2 regions of the Actinopolyspora sp. BKK2 genome follow, and region 2 is predicted to be linked to the other one. Evidence: riboswitches for the same ligand, from Rfam matches in the RefSeq annotation. Region 2 holds a riboswitch; the other holds the start of a gene.
The links. Region 2 has a riboswitch for cobalamin ahead of cobN (cobaltochelatase subunit CobN). Riboswitches for the same ligand answer to the same signal wherever they lie in the genome.

Region 1 (4,517 bases), on a different contig from region 2:
CTCGTGGAATTCGATCCACTGATCGTCCGCGGGTTCGACTATTACACATCGACGGTGTTCGAGGTGTTCGACACGGACCCGACGAACCGGCGCTCTCTGTTCGGTGGGGGACGCTATGACAACCTGGTCGGGTTGTACTCCTCGAAGGAGATTCCCGGCTTCGGGTTCGGCATGGGCGATGTCACCATCATCGACTTCCTGGACACTCACGGTCTGTTGCCGCAACCGCGCAGCGACGTCGATGTCGTCGTCATCCCCACTCAAGGGACTCTGTTCGAGCCTGCCCGTCGTGCGGCGCGCTCGCTGCGCTCGGCCGGACTGCGCACAACCACGCCGTTGGAGGTACGCAAGCTCGGCAAGGAACTCTCCCGCGCAGCGAAAGCCGGAGCACAAGCCGTGGTCATCATCGGCGCCGACGATTGGGCCAGTGAGCGTGTGACCGTGCGTGACCTGACCACGGGAGCTCAGCAAACGGTACCGCTGGACGATGTGAGCGCGACTGTTCGCGGGGTGCTGACCACGCCACCCGAATGAGTCAACAAGCGGTACCCGTTCGGCGGCGTGATCAAATCGTATTCCTGTCTAGCGTGTGCCGGACAGGATCATTGGTCAGCACGCGGAGGTCCGATCGTGACTTTCAGTGGTACTCGGTTCCTCGACAGCATCGCCGAGCAGGGTATACCCGCGAAGTGGGGACAGTTCGGCGCGCAGATGTCCGCCGACGGTGCGATCGTGACGCACTTGGTGGCGGCCGTGAAGGAGGCCCACGAAACAGGAAGCTCCGAGGCGCGGGACGCGGCGCTGCGCCTGTTCGACGAAAAACGGGACAACCTCGCCGCTGCCCGACAGTTGATCGCTACCCAACTTACCGACTACCGCGAGTCGGGGCGTTGGGCGCGGTTGGACGCGGTGGTCCGATCGGCAGACGTCGACGAGCTGGTCGAGGGTATGCGGGGTCACTTCGGACTGCATCCGTTCCCGATCGCACTCGAGTCGATCCGATTCAACTTCGAGTACGTGCGCGAGCACGGCTTCGAGGAATTCTACCACATGACTGACCAGTACCTCGCTGAGATCGAGCGTCTGACCGAGGAGGGACGGGCAGCCTTCGAGGCCGGTGAGGACGGCGAGAGCTTCCCGCCGTTCTGGCTCTACAAGCTCGACATGGCCAGCGTGGAGGTCCCGACGCACTGCCACATCTGTCAGAACTTGATCACCTATGCGGAGCGCGCACTCGACGAGAGCTGACGCACGAACTCGGCGAGGACGTTCGGCTCGCAGCTCGGCACACTCGGCTCGGTGCTCGCTCATCGCTGCGATCCTCCGGCCGCTGACTTCGCCGCCCGCGCCTCCGACTTCGCGGTTTACTCCTCAACTTTCGCGGTCTCGCCTTCGAGGTGAGCGGCTTCGGCGCTGGTTCGTGCCGCGTCCACGCCGAGAAACGGTCGTTTTCGACATATGTCGCTCCCTCCAATTCGCCCCTTGTGACTACGTCCTAGCCAGTGCGGGTTCGAATCCCGCCGGCCTCACCCTCTCCACCGGTTTTCCCGGCGAACGGTTGGTTCACCGCCCGCTGTCGCGGGGCTTGCCCGCCCCTCGAACAGCACCACGACGCCCGGCACCACGACGGCGCGGTGCGCGCGGCGCGCCCCGCACCGGGTGGAACGCACCGGAAAGTTCCCGCCACATCGGACAACTCCCGTTCCACGGGCTTCTCCCCGGTCACCTCCCCGGTGCCGAGCGCGCTCGGCTGTGGCCAGCCGCACAAAGCATGGACAATCGCCAACATTTGGCAGAAGATCCGCCCGCAGGAAAACCACAACGACGGCGCTCGGGGGAAGTCCGGTGCGAATCCGGCGCTGACCCGCAACGGTGAGCTCGCGTGAGCAAGCCCGAGAGCCCGACGTCGTCGCGGCGCCCTCCCGGAAGCGGACCCGGTGAGGGCGCGGAAAGCTCCACCACCGTCGAGGACTGCGGGGAGGGAGCCCGAGCACGACACCCGTCCCGGGTGGACACGTGCGCGCCGGGTGCCTTCGCGTGGTCTGCAACGCAGAAAGGTCCCCGGGTTGTGCGATACGGCTCAGCTTCGAGCGGCACCGCGCGGGCAACGTCCCGGCAGGCTCCGCCTTCCGCTGCTGTGCCTGCTGCTGGGGGTCGCGCTGCTCGGCTCCGTCGTGTGCGGAGTCGCGCTGGGCCCCACCGGCATTCCCCTCGGCAAGACCGTCGCACTGCTCCGCGAAGCAGTGCGCGGCGGAGTGATCCCGGCCGAGGACGCCGGCATCTACTACATAATCCGGGACGTCCGGTTGCCCAGGGTGCTGCTGGCCGCGGTGGTCGGAGCCGGGTTGAGCGCTGTTGGGGTCGCCACCCAGGCCATGGTGCGCAACGCCCTGGCCGACCCGTTCGTGCTCGGCATCTCCTCCGGAGCCTCGGTGGGAGCCAGCGCGGTCGCGCTGTACGGGATCCTCGGTGCGCTGGGGTTGTACGCCCTGTCCACGGCCGCCTTCCTCGGCGCGCTGTGCGCCACCGCGCTCGTCTACGCCATCGCCCGCACCTCGAACGGGCTCGCCCCGCTGCGGCTGGTGCTGACCGGAACGGCGATGTCCTACGGGTTCTCCGCCGTCACCACGCTGCTGATCTTCCAGGCTCCGAACGGCAACGCGGCCAAGTCCACCATGTTCTGGCTGCTCGGCAGCCTGGGCGGCGTCACTTGGAACTCGCTGCCGGTGGCCACGGTGGTGGTCGCCTGCGGACTCTGCTACCTGCTGCTGTCGGCCCGCAGGCTCAACGCCCTGGCCATGGGCGATGAAACCGCCACCACGCTGGGGGTGAGCCCGGCGCGTTTCCGCCGCGAGCTGTTCGTGGTGGCCGCCGCGGTGACCGGTGTGCTCGTGGCGGTCAGCGGAGCCGTCGGCTTCGTCGGGCTGATGCTGCCGCACCTGGCGCGGCTGCTCGTCGGGGCCGACCACCGCCGGGTGCTGCTGCTGGCTCCCCTCGCCGGTGCGGTGTTCCTGGTGTGGACGGACCTGCTCGCGCGGACCGTCGCCGCCCCCGAACAGCTCCCGCTCGGTGTGATCACCGCGGCGATCGGTGTTCCGTGCTTCCTGCTGCTGATGCGCCGCCGCGGAAACGCGCTGGGAGGTAACTGATGGACCTGGACGTGGAAGGTGTCGACGTGTCCGCGGCGGGCGTGCGACTCGTCCGGGACGTGGACGTGCACGTCGCTTCGGGCGCGCTCGTGGGGCTGGTCGGGCCCAACGGGAGCGGCAAGTCGACCACGCTGCGCTGCGTGTACCGGACCCTGCGCCCCGACCGGGGCGAGGTCCGGCTCGGCGGCTCGGACGTCTCCGCGATGTCCCTGCGGGAGAGCGCCCGCCTGATGGCCGCGCTGACCCAGGAGTCCCAGTCCGAATTCGACTTCACGGTCACCGAGGTCGTCGAGATGGGCCGCACCCCGCACCGCGGAACGGGGCGGGAGGAACGCGACCGCGCCCACGCGGAGGCGCTGCGCGCCGTGGGCTGCGCGCACCTGGCGGAGCGGAGCGTGCTGTCGCTTTCGGGCGGTGAGAAGCAGCGGGTGCTCATCGCGCGAGCGCTCGTGCAGCGACCGGAGCTGCTCGTGCTGGACGAACCCACGAACCACCTCGACATCCGGCACCAGCTGGAGGTGCTGTCCCTGGTGCGCCGGCTGGGCATGACCACGCTGACCGCGCTGCACGACCTCAACCTGGCCGCGGCCTGGTGCGACCAGGTCTACGTGCTCAGCGGCGGGCACGTGGTGGCCGGTGGCCCTCCCGGGCAGGTGCTGACCCCCGAAGTCGTCGGCGACGTCTTCGGGGTGCGCGCGCACGTCGTCCGCCACCCCGACAGCGACGTCCCCCAGCTGCTGTTCGCCCCGGCCACCGGCTCCGGCACGGCCGAACCACCGAAAGGATGAGATCCACAGTGCGCATCCGGCGGAAAGCACTCGCAGGCGTTTCCCTGCTGATGTCCGGTGTCCTGCTGCTCGGGGGGTGCGGCGCCAGGGTGGCCACCACGTCCTCGGGCGAGCCCCCGGAACGCTTCCCGGTGAGGTTGGACAACTGCGAGCGGCAGCGCACTTTCGACCGGCCACCGCGGAGGGTGGTCACCAACGACATCGGGATCACCGAGATCATGTTCGCGCTCGGGCTCGAGGACAGGATGGCCGGCTACTTCCTGTCCGACGGACAGCGCAACGGGGTGCGGAGCTCGCCCTGGTCCGCGAAGTTCGAACGGACACCGCACCTCGGCGAGGAGATCGGCATGGAGGGGGTCCGGGCCGCCGGGGCGGACATGGTCTTCGCGGGCTGGAACTACGGGTTCGGCGAGACGGAGCGCTTCACCCCCGAACGCCTGGAGAAGGCCGGCATCGACTCCTACGTGCTCAGCGAGTCCTGCCGTCGGAGCGGTGCCCGGGACGCGCGCGGCATCATGCCCCCGCTGCGGGCGCTGTACACCGACATCCGCAACCTCGGCGAGCTGTTCGGGGTGCGGCA
Region 2 (4,517 bases):
GCCAGCCTGCTCGGGATCCCCTTCGGGTCGACCGAGTAGAAGTTGCGTCCGGTCGGCAGCACGTTGACGAGCCCGCGCAGCGGGGAACCACTCGGACCGGAGGGGATGTAGCCCCCTTCGAGCGCGTGCAGGGTGGAACCGATCTCGTCGGTGGTGTCGTTCAACCGCGGGACGACCTCGGTCGCGGCGAACTGCAGGACCTCGACCACCTGTCCTGGGTCCTCGCCCAGCACCGACCGGCACACGGTCTCGGCCGCCTCGGCGCGCCACTCGTGCTGCTCCATGCCCTCGACCAGGGCCTGGGCGCGGGACTCGACGTCGTCCACGCGCTCCCGCGCCTCCGAACCGTCCTCGGAGAGGCCGAGGGCCTCGCGGAGCCCGGGCACGGCGGCCTGCTGACCGCCCCACATCTGCCTGGCCCGCAGCATCGCCAGCACCAGCCCGACCCGGGCCTGGCCTGCGGGCGGGTCCCCGAACACGTGCAGCCCCTCGCGGATCTGGGCGTCCTTGACCTCGCACAGCCAGCCGTCGACCTGCAGCAGGATGTCGTCGAACTCGGCGTCGTGCGGACGTTCCTCCAACCCCAGGTCGTGGTCGAGCTTGGCCGCCTGCATCAGCGTCCAGATCTGACTGCGGATGGCGGGAAGCTTCGCCGGGTCCATCGCCGTGATGTTGGCGTGCTCGTCGAGCAGCTGCTCCAGCCGCGCGATGTCGCCGTAGCTCTCCGCGCGCGCCATCGGGGGGACCAGGTGGTCCACCAGCGTGGCGTGAACCCTGCGCTTGGCCTGGGTCCCCTCACCGGGGTCGTTGACCAGGAAGGGGTACACCAGCGGCAGGTCGGCGATGGCGGCGTCCGGGGCGCAGGAGGCGGACATGCCGGCCGTCTTGCCCGGCAACCACTCCAGGTTGCCGTGCTTGCCCAGGTGCACCATCGCGTGCGCGTCGAAGTCGTCGGTCAGCCAGTGGTAGGCGGCCAAGTAGTGGTGGCTGGGCGGGAGGTCCGGGTCGTGGTAGATCGCGATCGGGTTCTCCCCGAAGCCCCGCGGGGGCTGGATCATGAGCACGATGTTGCCCGCCCTGATCGCCGCGAGCACGATCTCGCCCTCGGGGTCCTGCGAGCGGTCGACGAACAGCTCTCCGGGCGGAGGGCCCCAGTGCTGTTCGATGTCGGAGCGCAGGGACTCGGGCAGGGAGTCGAACCACTCCCGGTAGCGCTTGGCCGGCACGCGGATCGGGTTGCCTGCGAGCTGCTCCTCGCTCAGCCAGTCCCGGTCCTGGCCTCCCGCGGCGATCAGCGCGTGGATCAGCGCGTCACCGTCCTGCGCCGCCACGCCGGGAAGAGCGTCCGGTCCCTCAGCGGGGCCGATGTCGTAGCCCGCCTCCCCGAGAGCGCGCAGCAGCCGCACGGCGGACAGCGGCGTGTCCAGGCCGACCGCGTTGCCCACCCTGGCGTGCTTGGTGGGGTAGGCCGACAGCATCAGCGCGAGCCGCTTCCGCTCGGGCGGGACGTGGCGGAGCCGGGCGTGCCGCACGGCGATCCCGGCGACCCTGGCCGCGCGCTCCGCGTCGGCCACGTAGACGGGAAGGCCCTCCGAGTCGTTCTCCTTGAACGAGAACGGAACCGTGATCAACCTGCCGTCGAACTCCGGAACGGCCACCTGGGTGGCCATGTCCATCGGGGAGAGACCCTCGTCGTTGTCCTGCCAGGCGGAACGGCTGCTGGTCAGGCACATCCCCTGCAGGATCGGGATGTCCAGCTGGGCGAGCGCCCCGACGTCCCAGGCCTCGTCGTCGCCGCCGGCCGTGGCCACGGCGGGCTTGCTCCCGCCTGCGGCCAGCACGGTGACCACGAGCGCGTCCGCGCCGCGCAGTGCTTCGAGCAGCTCGGGGTCGGGGGTGCGCAACGAGGCGCAGAACAGGGGCATCGCCTGGCCGCCCGCGTCCTCGATCTGCTCGCAGAGGGTGTGCACGAAGGCGGTGTTGCCCGCCATGTGGTGGGCCCGGTAGTAGAGCACGGCCACTGTGGGGCCGTCCTGCCTGCCGGGAGTGCGGTCCAGCCTCCCCCAGGTCGGGGTCTCGGCGGGCTGCGCGAAGCCGTGGCCGGTCAGCAGGACGGTGTCGGAGAGGAAGTTGTGCAGCTGCTCGAGGTTCTCCGGGCCGCCGTGGGCGAGGTAGGCGTGCGCTTCGGCGCACACGCCGCCGGGAACTGTGGAGCACTCCATGAGCTCGGCGTCGGGCTGCTGCTCGCCACCGAGCACCACGACGGGCCGCGGGCCGGCGAGCAGGAAGTCCAACCCCTCCTCCCAGGCCCTGCGGCCGCCGAGCAGCCGCACCACCACGAGGTCGACTCCCTCGAGCAGTTCCGGAAGGTCCTGCGCGCCGAGTCTGGCCGGATTGGCCAGCCGGTAGTCGGCGCCGCTGGACCGCGCACTGAGCAGGTCAGTGTCGGAGGTGGACAGAAGCAGGATCATGCGACTCGCTCCTCGGCGTCGAGAACCGGGGCGGTCGACCAGGACAGGCGCGCGATGCACGCGCGGTCGTACGCTGCATCAGGAACCTTCCCAGGGGTCCTCGCCCCTTTGCTGACGGTCGCGGCGGCAGGAGTCTCCTGGCTCCCGGATCCTGGCTCCCTCCGGTCTTCCCATCGTCGTTCGACAGTGACCGTGCTTGGAGTTCGCTCCCCGGTGACAGTGGCGGGACCGCGCCGGATTCACACCGGCTTCCTCCGTCACCGCCGCGGATACGCCGTCCAGTTTCGGGAACGGGCCGATCTCCAGTCAAGCCGACGTGACGAAGCCCGTTCCCCGGCGTGTTTCGTGGCACACTTCCGTGGTCCGTAGCATCACCGCGATGTCCGAAGGTTTCGCTTCCGAACGGGACAGGCCGGACGCCTGCCCGGGTGCGCTCCAGGTCCACCCCGCCGCCGACGGTGGTCTCGCGCGGATCCGCGTCCCCGGCGGGACGTTGAGCACCGAGCAGCTGCGGGTGCTGGTCACGGCCGCGGAGGAGCTGGGCAACTCCACGGTCGAGCTCACCTCGCGGGCCAATCTCCAGCTGCGCGGTGTCGAGTTCCCCGAGGAGCTCGGGCGGCGGATCGGCGCGGTGGGACTGCTTCCCTCGCTGACCCACGAGCGGGTGCGGAACATAGTGGCCAGTCCCGGTGCCGGGCTGGACGACCCCGGTTGGTTGCCGGTGCAGCGGGTCGTGCGTGAGCTGGACCGGGGAATCTGCTCGACTCCGCGGTTGGCCGAGCTCTCCGGGCGTTTCCTGTTCACAGTGGACGACGGGAGCGGGGACGTGTCGCGGCTGCGCGGTGACGTGGGCCTGCTTCCGCTGGACGGGGAGACGGTCGCGGTGCTGCTCGGGGGGAACGACTCGGGCGCGCGAGTGAGGCCGGCCGAGGCCGCGGAGACGGCCGTTCTCGCCGCGGAGGAGTTCCTCGCGGAGCGGGACCGCCAGGGGGGCGGCGTCTGGCGAGTTGCCGAACTGGACACAACGGGAAACCTCGCGGACACGCTGCGTGCTCGATCGGGGCGTGCGGGAGGCACCGTTGTCGAAGTCACACCGCCCTTCGGGGTTCGGCGGGATCAGCAGGAAAAACCCTCGGTGGGGGTCCTCACGCGGACCGGGGGAGAGGTGGCCCTCGGCGTGGGGGCGCCGTTGGGACGCTTGTCCCCCGCGCAGATGCATAGCATCATACGAGCGGCCGAAGCCGCGTCCGGTGCCGTTCGACTGACGCCGTGGCGGACCGCGGTCCTCCCGGGAGTCCGCGAGCACGAGCACCGCTCGTGGTTTTCCGAACTGCGCTCGTGCGGTTTGATCGTCGATCCGTCCTCGCCGTTCAACGGTGTGACCGCCTGCGCGGGTGATCCCGGTTGTGCCAAGTCCCTGGCCGACGTGCACCGGGACGCCGCGTACAGCGCGGCCCGCGGTGCTGCGGTGGCTCCCGGGGACCTGCCGGTGCACTGGGTCGGTTGCTCGCGTCATTGCGGCCGCCCGCGCGGTCCGGTGGTGGAAGTGCTGGCCGGTGCCTCCGGGTACCGGGTCAGCTCCGGCACGCGGGACGAGGAGCTCATCCGGGTGGACGACGCCGGGGTGGAGACGGTGGCCGAGGCCGTGGAACACGCGCGGCGTCCCGGTTCCGCGGCTCCGACGACGGGACAGCACGACGGGTTCGGGCAGAGCCGCGTGAACAGCGACCAGGACACGACGAACGAGGACGATCGGTGACCGAATACATCCGGGACGGCAAGGAGATCTACCGCCGCTCCTTCGCGACGATACGGGCGGAAACCGATCTCGACGAGCTGCCTTCCGACGTCGCCGGTGTGGCCGTGCGCATGGTTCACTCCTGCGGGATGGTCGACCTGGTCGACGACCTGGCCTACTCGCCGGGGGTGGTGAGCTCGGCGCGGCGGGCGCTCGCCGCGGGTGCGCCGGTGCTGTGCGACGCGGAGATGGTGGCCGCGGGGGTGACCCGGCGCAGGCTTCCCGCGGGCAACGAGATCCTGTGCACG

Region 1: linked by a shared signal. The riboswitch ahead of G9Q41_RS13645 (iron ABC transporter permease) and the one ahead of cobN (cobaltochelatase subunit CobN) in region 2 are both predicted to bind cobalamin.

What each region holds. Positions count from the first base shown of each region.
Region 1 is NZ_JAANTE010000005.1:322,030-326,546, reverse strand. It holds gene hisS (histidine--tRNA ligase) at 1-534, shown strand, start outside; gene G9Q41_RS13650 (hypothetical protein) at 631-1,248, shown strand; cobalamin riboswitch at 1,781-1,923, shown strand; gene G9Q41_RS13645 (iron ABC transporter permease) at 2,133-3,149, shown strand; gene G9Q41_RS13640 (ABC transporter ATP-binding protein) at 3,149-3,937, shown strand; gene G9Q41_RS13635 (ABC transporter substrate-binding protein) at 3,934-4,517, shown strand, end outside.
Region 2 is NZ_JAANTE010000003.1:461,332-465,848, reverse strand. It holds gene cobN (cobaltochelatase subunit CobN) at 1-2,471, opposite strand, end outside; cobalamin riboswitch at 2,579-2,762, opposite strand; gene cobG (precorrin-3B synthase) at 2,851-4,230, shown strand; gene G9Q41_RS08960 (precorrin-8X methylmutase) at 4,227-4,517, shown strand, end outside.